Regions from separate parts of the Promicromonospora sp. NPDC023805 genome, predicted to be linked through region 1. Evidence: predicted binding sites of a transcription regulator. Region 1 holds the regulator's gene; the other holds the start of a gene.
What was found. Region 1 encodes HrcA, which represses chaperone genes, less so after heat shock. Its sites were predicted from a motif close to TTNGCACTCGNNNNNNNCGAGTGCNAA; they were not measured.
Positions count from the first base shown of each region.

Region 2: the regulator HrcA is predicted to act here: its motif matches at 3,715-3,741, upstream of groES (co-chaperone GroES).

Region 1 covers NZ_JBFAAH010000005.1:123,802-130,210, reverse strand. The annotation lists gene AB0F70_RS07890 (helix-hairpin-helix domain-containing protein) at 1-1,278, shown strand, start outside; gene AB0F70_RS07885 (OmpA family protein) at 1,275-2,123, shown strand; gene AB0F70_RS07880 (16S rRNA (uracil(1498)-N(3))-methyltransferase) at 2,170-2,937, opposite strand; gene dnaJ (molecular chaperone DnaJ) at 2,948-4,069, opposite strand; gene hrcA (heat-inducible transcriptional repressor HrcA) at 4,136-5,155, opposite strand; gene AB0F70_RS07865 (hypothetical protein) at 5,519-5,704, shown strand; gene AB0F70_RS07860 (AAA family ATPase) at 5,802-6,409, shown strand, end outside.
Region 2 covers NZ_JBFAAH010000002.1:187,945-194,353, reverse strand. The annotation lists gene tsaD (tRNA (adenosine(37)-N6)-threonylcarbamoyltransferase complex transferase subunit TsaD) at 1-717, opposite strand, end outside; gene AB0F70_RS04250 (glutamate--cysteine ligase) at 1,154-2,326, opposite strand; gene AB0F70_RS04245 (SAM-dependent methyltransferase) at 2,323-3,588, opposite strand; gene groES (co-chaperone GroES) at 3,923-4,219, shown strand; gene AB0F70_RS04235 (WhiB family transcriptional regulator) at 4,403-4,690, opposite strand; gene AB0F70_RS04230 (MerR family transcriptional regulator) at 4,881-6,101, shown strand; gene guaB (IMP dehydrogenase) at 6,169-6,409, shown strand, end outside.

The DNA.
Region 1 (6,409 bases):
GCCGGGTCCGACGTCGTCGCCGAGGCCGAGGCCGTCGCGCGCAAGGCCGCCGAGGCCGCGGCCGCCGCGAAGGCCGCTGCCGCCACGAAGCCCGACGACCTGCAGCGCATCGAGGGCATCGGCCCGAAGATCGCGTCCGCACTGGTCGCCGCCGGCTACCCGACGTACGCGTCGATCGCCGCGTCGAACGAGGAAGAGCTGCGCCAGGCCGTCGCGGGCCAGGGCATCAAGTTCGCGCCCGCCGCCGCCAGCTGGGCCGACCAGGCCCAGTACCTGGTGGACAGCGACACGAAGGGCCTCGACGAGTACCAGGACTACCTCGTCGGCGGTCAGGAGCGGCGCGCCAAGTTCAGCGAGAAGGTCGACTACGCCGACGTCGACGAGATCGCCGACGCCGACGCGAAGGCCGCCGCCATCGCGCAGGACGAGGCGGAGGCAGCCGCCGTCGCCGCCGCTGAGCCGGAGCCCGAGCCCGAGCCCGAGCCGCAGGATCTGCAGCGCATCGAGGGCATCGGCCCGAAGATCGAGGCCGCGCTCAAGACCGCCGGGTACACGACGTACGCCAAGGTCGCGGGCGCGTCCGAGGCCGAGCTGCGCGAGGCGCTCACGGCGGCAGGCATCAAGTTCGCGCCCGCCGCGGCGAACTGGGCCGACCAGGCCCAGTACCTGGTCGACGGCGACGAGGACGGCCTGCGCGAGTTCCAGGACTACCTCGTCGGCGGCCAGGAGCGGCGCGCCAAGTTCAGCGAGAAGGTCGACTACGCCGACGTCGACGAGATCACCGACGCCGACGCCAAGGCCGAGGCGATCGCCGAGGACGAGGCGGAGACCGCCGCCGCCGAGCCCGAGGCAGCAGCCGAGCCGGAGCCGGAGCCCGCGCCGCAGGACCTCCGCCGTATCGAGGGCATCGGCCCCAAGATCGAGGCAGCGCTCCAGGCGGCCGGTTACACGACGTACGCCAAGGTCGCCGCCGCGTCCGAGGCAGAGCTGCGTGAGGCGCTCACCACGGGCGGCATCAAGTTCGCGCCCGCCGCCGCGAACTGGGCGCACCAGGCGCAGTACCTCGCGGACGGTGACGAGGCGGGCCTCCAGGAGTTCCAGGACTACCTGGTCGGCGGCCAGGAGCGGCGCGCCAAGTTCAGCGAGAAGGTCGACTACGCCGACGTCGACGAGATCACCGACGACGCCGCCAAGGCCGAGGCGATCGCCGAGGACGAGGCGGAGGCCGCGGCAGCCGGCGACGGCACCGAGTCGGCGGGTTCCGGGGCCAAGGCATGAACCTGAGGTCGGTCCTGCCCCCGGTCATCGTCGCGGTCCTCGGGCTTGGCGCGCTCTCGAGCGTCCAGGACACGGGGTTCCGCGAGGGGATCGAGGCCGACCTGACCGAGCGTGCGCAGAGCGCGCTCGCCGCGGCCGACCTCCGCGGTGTGGATGTCGAGGTCACCGGCCGCGACGCGGACGTGACCGCTTCGTCGGACTACGACGCGATCACGGCCGCCGAGGTGGTGAACGGCGTCGCGGGCGTCCGGACCGCGGTGGCGTACGGGCCGAACGGTCCGGCGTCGGCGGGCAACCTGACGATCGACGCCTACATCCTCCCGAGGGACCCCGAGCCCACGGAGTCCGAGGACACGACGTCCAAGGACACGACGGTCGACGTCTCCGCGGAGGCGACGCCCTCGCCCGAGGCGACCGACCCGTCGTCCGATGGCGCATCGGCCGAGCCGGAGGAGGACGAGCCGGAGCGCAACCCGACCCGTGAGGAGCGCGAGCAGGCCCAGGAGGACCTGGTCGAGATCCCGAACATCACGTTCGTCACGGACAGCGCGGAGCTGACCGAGGACGGCCGCCGGGTGGTGCGGAATGCCGCCGAGGTGCTCGAGGAGCACCCCGAGGTCGAGGTCCGTATCGAGGGGCACACGGACTCGCTCGGGACCCGGGTGCACAACTGGCGGCTCAGCGAGCGCCGTGCCCAGGAGGTGCTCGACCGGCTGGTGGGGCTCGGCGTCGACGAGGACCGGCTGACCGCGAAGGGTTACGGCGAGTCGGACCCGCTGGTGGTGCCGAAGACCTTCGCGGACCTGGAGAAGAACCGCCGCGTGGAGTTCATCGTCCGCAACTGACAAGAACGACCCGCCGAGGTAGAGGTCTACCTCGGCGGGGTGCGGGTCAGGTCCAGCGGCCCAGGCGGTCGCTCAGGAGCGCTATCGCGACCGGGCCCGCCGTCGACGTGCGCAGCACGTGCGGCCCGAGCCGCGCGGTGACCGCGCCCGCCTCGGTCAGCAGGGCGACCTCGGCCTCCGAGATCCCGCCCTCGGGGCCGACGACGAGGAGCACCTCGCCGGCGTCGGGCAGCGTTACCGTCGCCAGGCCCGCCTTCGCCTCCTCGTGCAGCACGGCCACGGTCCCGCCCGCTGCGACGACGGATCGGGTCCTGGCCGCGAGCTGCTTGGTGCTCAGCGGCGGCTCGACGTCGGGTATGCGGCAGCGGCGGGCCTGCTTCGTCGCGGCCCGCACGGTGCTCCCCCAGCGTGCCCGCGACTTCGCGGCCCGGTCCCCGCGCCACACCACGACCGACCGCTCGGCCTGCCACGGGATGATCGCGTCCACGCCGACCTCGGTGGCGGCCTCGATGGCCATCTCGTCGCGGTCGCCCTTCGCGAGGGCCTGGACGAGCGTCACGACGACGGCGGGCGTCGGCTCGACGTCCACCTCCTCGACCCGGAGGTGCACCTCGGCGCCGACCACCGACTCGACGACGGTCCGCAGGCGAACTCCCGCGCCGTCGACGACGTCGATCCGCTCCCCCGGCCCGCGCCGCTGGACGACGCCGGCGTGCCGGCCTTCCGCGCCGTCGAGCACGTAGACCGAGCCCGCGGCGTACTCCGAGAGCGGATGGGCGGTGGACGCCTCCGCGAGAAAGACTGGCGCGCTCATGGGTGGGCGGTCAGCGCCCGCTGAGCTTGTCGCGCAGGCGCGAGAACACGCCGCCGTGCACGGACGCGAGCCGCGACTCGGGCCGCTCCTCGCCGCGCAGGACCGCGAGCTGCTGCATGAGCGCCGTCTGCTCCTCGTCCAGCGCCGTAGGCACCTGGACCTCGATGTGCACGTTGAGGTCGCCGCGCCCGGTCGAGTGCAGGTGCCCCACGCCGAGGCCCTTGAGGGTCATGACCTGGCCGGGCTGCGTGCCCGGGCGCAGGTCGATCTCCTGGAGCCCGTCCAGGGTGTCGAGCTCGAGGACGGTGCCGAGCGCGGCCGCCGTCATCGGCACCTGGAGGGTGCAGTGCAGCTCGTCGCCGCGCCGCACGAACGTGTCGTGCGCGCGCTCCCGGATCTCGACGTACAGGTCGCCGGCGGGGCCGCCACCGGGGCCCACCTCGCCCTGCGCGGAGAGCTTGATACGCGTACCGGTGTCGACACCCGCGGGGACGTTCACGGAGACGGTGCGGCGCGAACGCACGCGGCCCTCGCCGGAGCAGTCGGTGCAGGGCTCGGGGATGACCGTGCCGAAGCCGCCGCAGGCTGAGCAGGGCTGGTTGGTCATGACCTGGCCGAGGAACGAACGCGCCACGCGCTGCACGGAGCCGCGCCCGTGGCAGACGTCGCAGGTGCGCGCCGAGGTGCCGGGCCGTGCGCCGTCGCCGGCGCAGGTGTTGCACACCACCGCGGTGTCGACCTGGATCTCACGCTTGGCGCCGAAGACCGCCTCGGCGAGCTCGAGGTCGAGCCGCACCAGCGCGTCGTTGCCGCGCCGGGCGCGCGGGACCGGCCCGGCGGGCTGCCCGCCGCCGAAGAAGGTCTCGAAGATGTCCTGGAAACCGAACCCGGCGCCGAACCCGCCACCGGCGCCGCCACCCGGCGCGGTCGGGTCCACGCCCATGTCGTACTGCTGGCGCTTGTCCGGGTTGGACAGCACCTCGTAGGCGCGCGCGACGTCCTTGAACCGGTCCTCGCCCACGTCGCCCGCCACGTCAGGGTGCAGCTCGCGGGCCAGCTTGCGGTATGCCTTCTTGATCTGCTCGGGCGAGGCGTCGCGCGGAACACCGAGAATCTCGTAGTAGTCGGTCACAGGTCTCTCTCTTGAGGAACGTGGGTGAGGAGGTTTGTGGAAAAGAGGTTTGTGGAAAAGGGGATGTCAGCTGGGCAGCACACGCGACAGGTAGCGCGCGACGGCGCGCACCGCGGCGATGGTGCCCGGGTAGTCCATACGGGTGGGGCCGATCGAGCTCAGGATCGCGACGGAGTCGCCGTCGGACGAGCCGTAGCCGGACGTGACGACCGAGGTCTCGGACAGGCCGGCCAGCCGGTTCTCGTGGCCGATGCTCACGGCAACCCCTGCGTCGTCGGACATGTCGGTGAGGAGGCCGAGCAGGACCACCTGCTCCTCGAGGGCCTCGAGCACGGGACGCAGGCCCTGCTCGAACCGCATGCTGGAGCGCGCCAGGTTGGCCTGGCCCGTCAGCACTATGCGCTCCTCGCTCTCCTCCGCGAGCGCGGCGGTCACCACCTCGGCCACGGCCGTACCCAGCGCGCGGTGCTCGTCGGGCATAGCCTCGGTGACCCGCGCGAAGGCGGTGCCGATCTCGGTGAGCCGGTGGCCGGCGGCCGCGGCGTTGAAGCGCGCGCGCAGCTCGCCGAGCGTCCCGTCGTCCATGCCGACGGGCACGTCGAGGTAACGCTGCTCCACCCGACCCGTGTCGGTGATGACGACGACGAGGAGCCGGCCCTCGGAGGAGGGCACGAGCTCCAGGTGGCGCAGCCCGGAACGGCGCAGCGACGGGTACTGCACGACGGCGACCTGGCCCGTCAGCTGCGCGATGAGGCGTCCGGCGCGGGCTACGACGTCGTCCAGGTCGACCGCCTCGGACAGGAACGTCTCGATGGCGCGCTTCTGGGGCACGGTCAGCGGCCGCACCTCGGCGAGCTGGTCCACGAACAGGCGGTAGCCCTTGTCCGTGGGGATGCGACCGGCCGAGGTATGCGGCTGGGCGATGAGCCCTGCCTCTTCCAGAGCCGCCATGTCGTTGCGCACGGTCGCCGGGGACACACCGAGCTTGTGCCGCTCGGTGAGTATGCGGGAGCCCACGGGCTCCCGTGTCCGGACATAGTCCTCCACGATCGCTCGCAAGACATCGAGCCTGCGTTCTTCGCTCACCGCGCTCACCTCCGTCCCAGGTAGAACGTCCGGGACCTGCACCCGGGTTCCGGCCGGCGCTCCAGCACTCTCGCCAGCCGAGTGCCAATCCTACGCGGCACAGGCCACACGCCAAGTCCCCGACCCGCCACCCGTTCCGACCGGCCGGGACCGAACCGGGCAGACCTGCAGGTCAGGGTGCCTATCCCTAGTGTCCTCCCCGTTCCCGAGGGGCCGACTAAGGGTTTGCCTTAGGTACCGCCGAACGCCTCAGCAGAACCGGCCCGAAAGATGCGGCGACCGCCCGATCCGCCAGGGGTACCTCACGGACGAACCTTGAGTCATCGCCGGCGACGGGCCGGCGACGACCAGGAGGCAGACACCATGTTCGGTTTTACCGACTACGCCGACTACCGCAGGAACGAGCAGGAGATCGACCGCCGGGCCGAGCAGTCGCGGGTGGCCCGCGAGCGCAAGGAGATCGCCCGCCGTCAGGCGACCGAGCAGCGCGCCGCCGAGCCCACCAGGCAGGCCAAGGCCGCACGCACGGCCCGGCCCCGCGTCGCCTGACGCCCGGCGCGGGCCGTGCCCATGCCTGTTCCGGACAGTATGACCAGCAACGATGACCAGCCGACCCACGGCAGGACCGGCATGGGACGATGAGCCCATGCCGGTTCCCCGCGCCCGCCTGGTGGGTCGAGCCCGAGAGCTCGGCGAGCTCAGCGCCGCCCTCGACGCCGTCCGCTCGGGTGGCAACCGCACGATAGTGATCGCGGGTGAGGCAGGGATCGGCAAGACCCGCCTCCTCGACGAGCTGACCTCGCACGCCGACGGCGTCACCGTCCTCACCGGGCAGTGCGCCGACGAGGGCTCCGGCCCCCTCCCCTACGCGGCCCTCGCCGGACTGCTGCGCGAGACCGTCCGAACGCTGGGCCCCGAGACAGTGGTCGCCGCGGCCGGGCCCGCGGCGGGCGCCCTGTCCGTCGTCGCTCCCCAGCTCGTCGCCCCGGCGTCCGACGCCGGAGCGGACCGCCTCCCCGAGGTCCTCGCGAACCTGCTCACCGGGCTCGCCGCCGAGCGCCCCGTCGTCGTCATCATGGAGGACCTGCACTGGTCCGACGACGTCACCCGCGCCGTCGCCCTCCGCCTCGCCCGCACCGCGCCCGCAGGCCTGCTCCTGCTGCTCACCTACCGCAGCGACGACGTCGGACGCGCGCACCCCCTGCGCACCGTCATGGCCGAGCTCGACCGGGCCCGGCTCACCAACCGCCTCGA
Region 2 (6,409 bases), on a different contig from region 1:
GGGCTGACCGGCGTCGGTGCGGGCCTCCACCCAGCGGGCGACCGCCGTCTTGAGGCCGGAGAACGAGAAGTCATAGGCGTGCTTGGCCTGGTCCTTCGCGGCGGTGAGGCCGCGGGGGAACCGGATCGCCGCGGGGTCACCCTCGCGCGCGAGCCGGTCGATGTGCGGGCCGCCGGGGTACGGCAGCCCGAGCAGCCGGCCGACCTTGTCGAAGGCCTCGCCCGCCGCGTCGTCCAGGGTGGAGCCGAGCTCGGTGACGTCGGTGGCGATGTCGTTCACCATGAGCAGCGAGCTGTGGCCGCCGCTGACGACGAGCGCCATCGCGCGTTCCGGCAGCGGTCCGTCGACGAGCTGGTCCACGCACGCGTGCCCGATGACGTGGTTCACGCCGTAGAGCGGCTTGTTGAGCCCGATCGAGAGGGCCTTCGCGGCCGACGCACCGATGGTGAGCGGCCCGACGAGCCCGGGGCCGGCGGTCACGGCGATCGCGTCGACCTCGGACAGGTCGACGTCTGCCTCCCCGAGCGCCCGCTGGATGGTGGGGATCATCGCCTCGAGGTGAGCGCGGCTGGCGACCTCGGGGATGATGCCGCCGTAGCGGGCGTGCTCCTCCATCGAGCTGGCGACGGCGTCGACCAGCAGCTCGTTGCCGCGGACCAGCGCGACACCGGTCTCGTCGCAGGAGGTCTCGATGCCGAGCACCAGGGGTTCTGCCATGGGGACCAGCCTAGGGTCTGTTTGGGGTTGCAAGGGCCTGAGCAGCCGGCCCCGTCATCAAAGCCTACTGACAGGACCCCTACTCGTCGTGACCACCACAGGTCGCGGCATGGTGAGGGCCTGAACGACGTAGGAACCGGTCCCGGACCACGCCAGTGGCCCGAGGGCCGGACGCCCGAGAAGGGCGGTGTCTGGCGAACCACCACATTCCCAAACACGCTGTAATTGGTCGCGGTGGCGCAGTGGTGTGCTGCCCGGTCGGGTGTTCCGCGCCCGAACTTCGACGACATCGCGCAGGTCGTCTGACCGGACCGCTCCCCGTTGGTCGAGCTTGTCGAGGCCTGGTGAGGGTCTCGACGAACTCGACCAACTGGGATGCAACCAGCGGGGCCTCGACAAGCTCGACCAACGGTGGTGAGCTCGACCGACGGATCGGTCAGGCGTGCAGCGGGTGGCCGGCTCGCATCTCGTCCACCATCGAGCGCACGACCGGTACCAGGTCGCCGTCGTGCGCCGCGGCCACCGCCTGCTGCCGCTGGTACGACGCTCCGGTGCGGACGATGTCCCGGACGCCCGCCAGCTCCGCCGTGCAACCGAGCCGGTGTGCGACGGGCTCCAGCTCGACCAGCAGCTTGCCTATCGCGTCGATGATCGGCCCCTGGTTGCCGTCGGCGTCGAGGATCACCGTGGCGTCGAGGCCGTAGCGGGCCGAGCGGAACTTGTTCTCCTGCACGAACCACGGCGGCAGCACCGGCAGGGTCCTGCCCTGGTCCAGCTGGGTGGACAGGTGCTCGACCAGGCAGTGCACCAGCGCCGCCAGCACGAGGGCCTCCGACAGGTTGGTCGGGCCGTCGCAGACCCGCACCTCGAGCGTGCCGAACGTCGAAGGCCGCACGTCCCAGTGGACCTCGTTGAACGCCTCGACCGCGCCGACGTGCAGCATGTCGCCCGCGTACGCCTCGAGCTCCTGCCAGGTCTCGAACGGGACCGGCAGTCCTGAGCTGGGGATCTGCTGGAACAGCAGCGACCTGTTGGACGCGTAGCCGGTGTGCTGGCCGGCCCAGTAGGGCGATCCGGCCGAGAGCGCCTGCAGGTGCGGGAAGTAGGTGAGCATCGCGCGCATCAGCGGCAGCGCCTTGTCCCGGTGCTCGATCCCGACGTGGACGTGCAGCCCCCAGATGATCAGCTGCGCGCCCCAGACCCCGGTGCGCTCCATGATGCGGACGTAGCGCTCCTTCTCACCGACCTGCTGGTCGGCGGCGCGCGCGAACGGGTGCGTCCCGCCGCCCATCAGGTCGAGGCCGAGCGGGTCGGTCACCGTCCGCACCCGTTCGAGGGTACGGGTGAGGTCGGTACCCGCGTCCGCGACGGTGCGGCAGACGCCGGTCACCAGCTCGATGGTGTTCTTCATGAACTCGCCGGCCACGTGCGGGACGTAGCCACCTGACCCGTGCGGTGGTTCGACGGCGGTGCGTGCGAGGGCCTCGAGCACCTCCGGGCCGGACTGGGAGAGGTCGGCCGTGTCGGACCGGACCAGCCCGATCTCCCACTCGAGGCCCACTGTGGAGCGGGGGGACTCGCCGAATCCGAGGCGGGTCGGCGAGCTCATACGGCTCCCAGCGGTTCGACGAGAAGTACCTGTTGGTTGCCTGCCACACGTGTGAGCACGATCGTCGCCTCCTCGGTCCCGGTGAGCACGAGCTGCTTGCGAAGTTGTTCGGGCACCACCGCGGTGCCGCGCTTCTTGATCGTGATGCGTCCGACGTTGCGGTCACGCAGGTACGCCTTGAGCCGCTTCAGGCCGAACGGCATGGTGTCGAGCACCCGGTAACCGGTGGCTATCGGTGCCGGCGCTCCTACCGAGTCGGTGGGCCGGGCCGACGGCAGCTCGGCAGGGCTGTCCGTGGTGACGTAGGCGATGGTCGGGTCGACGAGGCGTCCGCCCAGCTCAGCGGCCGCCTGGCCGACCAGGCCCGCGCGGATGACCGCCCCGTCGGGCTCGTACAGGTACTGTCCGACGCCGCCGACGTCCGGCACGACGTCGCCCCGGACCGTGCGGCTCAGCGTGTGCTCCTTGCCGTCTTCGTCGGTGAACGTGCGCAGCACGAGCGCCGACCGCCCGGGGCCGTCGAGGGCGAGCGGGCCGAACCAGAGCCCGGCCTCGACCACGTCGCCGTTGACGGAGACCCACTGGGTCTCGGCGTCTTCGGGCAGGCCGTCGTGCGGGATGCCCGGGCCCACCTTGATGCCCACGGCGGGCACCGTCTCGCGCAGCGCCCAGACGGAGTCGAGCGGGGGCTCGTAGGCGCGCGGGTCGAAGACCCGCCTGCTGCGCGCGCCCGAGCCGCCGCTCACCCGGCGGGCCGGGTCGGCGTAGACCCCCTCGATGCCCTCGGCACGCAGGTCGAGCCCGAGCCCGTCGGCATGCCGCACGTCCGCCTCGGGGAAGTGGCGCAGGTTCCACTGCGCGATCGCGGCGGTGCACTCGTCCAGGTCGGTGGCGACCACCCTGAGGCCCGTCCCCGCGAAGGCGAGCGAGTCGGCGCCGATGCCGCACGTGAGGTCGGCGAGGACGGAGACACCGGCGTCGAGGTACCGCCGGGCGTGCAGGGCGGCGACGAGGAGCCGTGTCGCCTGTTCCAGGCCGTCCGGGGTGAAGAGCATCCCGTCGGCGAAGTCGCCGAACTTGGCCCGGGCCCGCGTGCGGAGCCTGGACTGGGTGACCACCGCGGCCGCGAGGTCCGGTGCGACGCCCTTGGCCCGCAGCGCGGTCACTGTCTTCATCGCCTGTCGCTCGTCGTAGGGCGGGAGGGCGCCAAGCAAGGCCCAGCCGTCGGGGCTGAGCAGTTTGCTCAGAATCGCCGCATCCATGGGAAGATCTTTCCACGTTTGTCCTGGTCGTGACGAGCGGCGCGACGCAACCTTTTCGTAGAGATGGCGAGATTCCGGTGTGGCGTCGGCGCGGCGGCCCCGCAGAGTGTGAGCCACTCCACCCGATTGGCACTCGCCTTGACCGAGTGCTAGCGCCGACCTAGATTTGGGGTTGTTCACCGCTGCGGGAACCCGGTTCACGGGCCCGCGGGGGAGAACCCAGACGTTCGTGCCCGCCGGCACCCGCGACGACGGCGGACGGTCGAACGTTCGAGCCACTTACGCCCATCACGCAGCTGATCTCTCGATCCGCTCACGAAAGAGGAGGTCCGACGTGTCGGTCCCCATCAAGCCGCTCGAGGACCGGATCGTCGTCAAGGCTCTCGAAGCCGAGACCACGACCGCTTCCGGCCTGGTCATCCCGGACACCGCCAAGGAGAAGCCCCAGGAGGGCGAGGTTCTGGCCGTTGGCCAGGGCCGCATCGACGACAACGGCAACCGTGTGCCGCTGGACGTCGCCGTCGGTGACAAGGTGATCTACTCCAAGTACGGCGGCACCGAGGTCAAGTACGCGGGTGAGGAGTACCTGGTGCTCTCCGCCCGCGACATCCTCGCCGTGGTCGTGAGCTGACACCAGCTCACTCCAGGTAGATGACGAGGGCCCCGCACCGAGAGGTGCGGGGCCCTTGCCTTGCCTGGATCAGGCTTCCTTGCCTGTAACGGCGGAGACTGGATCGGACGGAGACTGGATCAGGCCATGCCTGGATCAGGCCATGCCTGGATCAGGCCATGCCTGCATCAAGCCATGCCTGCATCAAGCAGAGACGGACTTGCCGGCGAGGATGGCCGAGCGCTCGTCCTCGCTGAGCCCACCCCACACGCCGTACGGCTCGCGCACGCGGAGCGACTGCTCGCGGCACTGCATCATCACGGGGCAGGAGCGGCAGATCGCCTTGGCGGCCTCGGCGCGCCTACGGCGTGTCGACCCACGCTCGCCCTCGGGGTGGAAGAACAGGGTGTCGTCCGCGTCGCGGCACGCTCCTGTGTACTGCCATTCCCACAGTTCCATTACCGGACCGGGAAGCCTCGAGATCTCCGTCATGTCGAACAACCTACAAGTTGTGCAGAAGTTGTTCAAGGGGCAGTTTTTCGGCGGGTGGCTCGAATCGGGTCACCGCAAGCGCGCCAGGGCTGACCGGTTTTGGTGCGATCTGGACCGGATTCCACCGAGATCGGCGGCACGCCGGGTTTCGCAGTGGCGCGGAGAGGTCCAGGTCGGCAGAATCGAGCCCATGACATCTTCGCGGCCTGCCGAGAGCTCGGGCGGGTCACGTGCATCCAGCCCCGGACTGGCCGTCGCCGCAGTGGCCAGACGTCTCGGGGTGGCGCCAGCCACCCTCCGTACGTGGGACCGCCGGTACGGGCTCGGCCCCTCGGGTCGGACCGCTGGATCGCACCGCCGCTATACCCCGGACGACGTCGCACGCCTGCTGGTGATGCGCCGTCTGACGCTCGAGGGCGTCGCGCCGGTGGACGCCGCGCGCGCTGCTGTCGAGGCAGGCGACGCGGAGCTCGAGGTCGCCACCCGGTCGGCGCCCGCGCTGCCCGCCGTGCAGGTGGAGAGCGACCTGGACGGAGACGAGCCGGAGGAGGAGTTCGCCGAGACGTTCGTCGGAACCCTCAAGGCACCCGCCGAGCCCGGTGCGGACGGCGACGAGGACCCGACCCTGCCGCCGAGCGGCGAGCCGAAGGAAGAGCCGCGCGGCCGGGCACGCCTGCGGGCGCTTCCTGGTGGCGCCACGGGCGGGGACGCCCCTGCCATGGCAGGCCCGCGGTCCGCCTCGGCCGGGGCGCCGACGTCGGGCCGGGTCTCCGCCCTCGTCGATGCCGCTCTCGCGTACAGCAGGACCGCCTGCGACAGCCTGCTCGTGCTGGGCCCCGACGGGGACCCGGCGACGTGGTGGACCGAGCTGGTCGAGCCGGCGTGGCTGCGCCTGTCCGAGCGCACGGTCCTCGCCGGTCCGGGCGAGATGCCCGAGGTGGTGCTCGCGACCGCCGCGCTCCGGGCGCTGCGCCATTACACCGAGGAGTTCGAGCGGGCGATGGTCGAGGCGGGTGGCCCGCCGGCCAACCACCCGAGCCGCATGCGCAAGATCGTGCTCGTGTTCGCGGCGCCGGACGAGGTGGTGCCGCTGTCCGCGCACGCGCTCGCCGCGGCGCTGGCCGCACAGGGCGCGATGGCGCGGATCGTCACGGGCCCTGCGAGCACGCACCGTTCGGTCGAGCTGGTGACCATGGTCCGGCCGACGGCGGTCGTCCTGGCCACCACCCAGAACAAGCCCGACCTCGACGTCGTGCACGCGGTGAACGAGAGCCATCCGGACCTGCCGATCTTCGTGGGCCTGCGGGCCGACGCCGCGGCGACGGACCTGCCGTTCGGTCCGACGGTGCAGCGCGTGCGGTCGTTCACCGGCCTGTTGCACGAGGTGCTGGCGGTCATCAAGGCGAGGTGACGCACGCCTCGGGCCGGTACCACTGCCCGACCAGGATCCGCGGCCGCACCGGTCGTAGACTTGCTGCATGACGGACCAGACCGCGCCGGCCGACCCGTTCGGGTTCCTCGGGCTCACCTATGACGACGTCCTGCTGCTGCCGGGTTACTCCGACCTGGCGCCGTCGGACATCGACACGACCTCTCGCCTGACGCGCGAGATCTCGCTCAAGATTCCGCTGCTGTCCGCGGCGATGGACACGGTCACCGAGTCGGCGATGGCCATCGCCATGGCTCGCCAGGGTGGCCTCGGTGTCCTGCACCGCAACC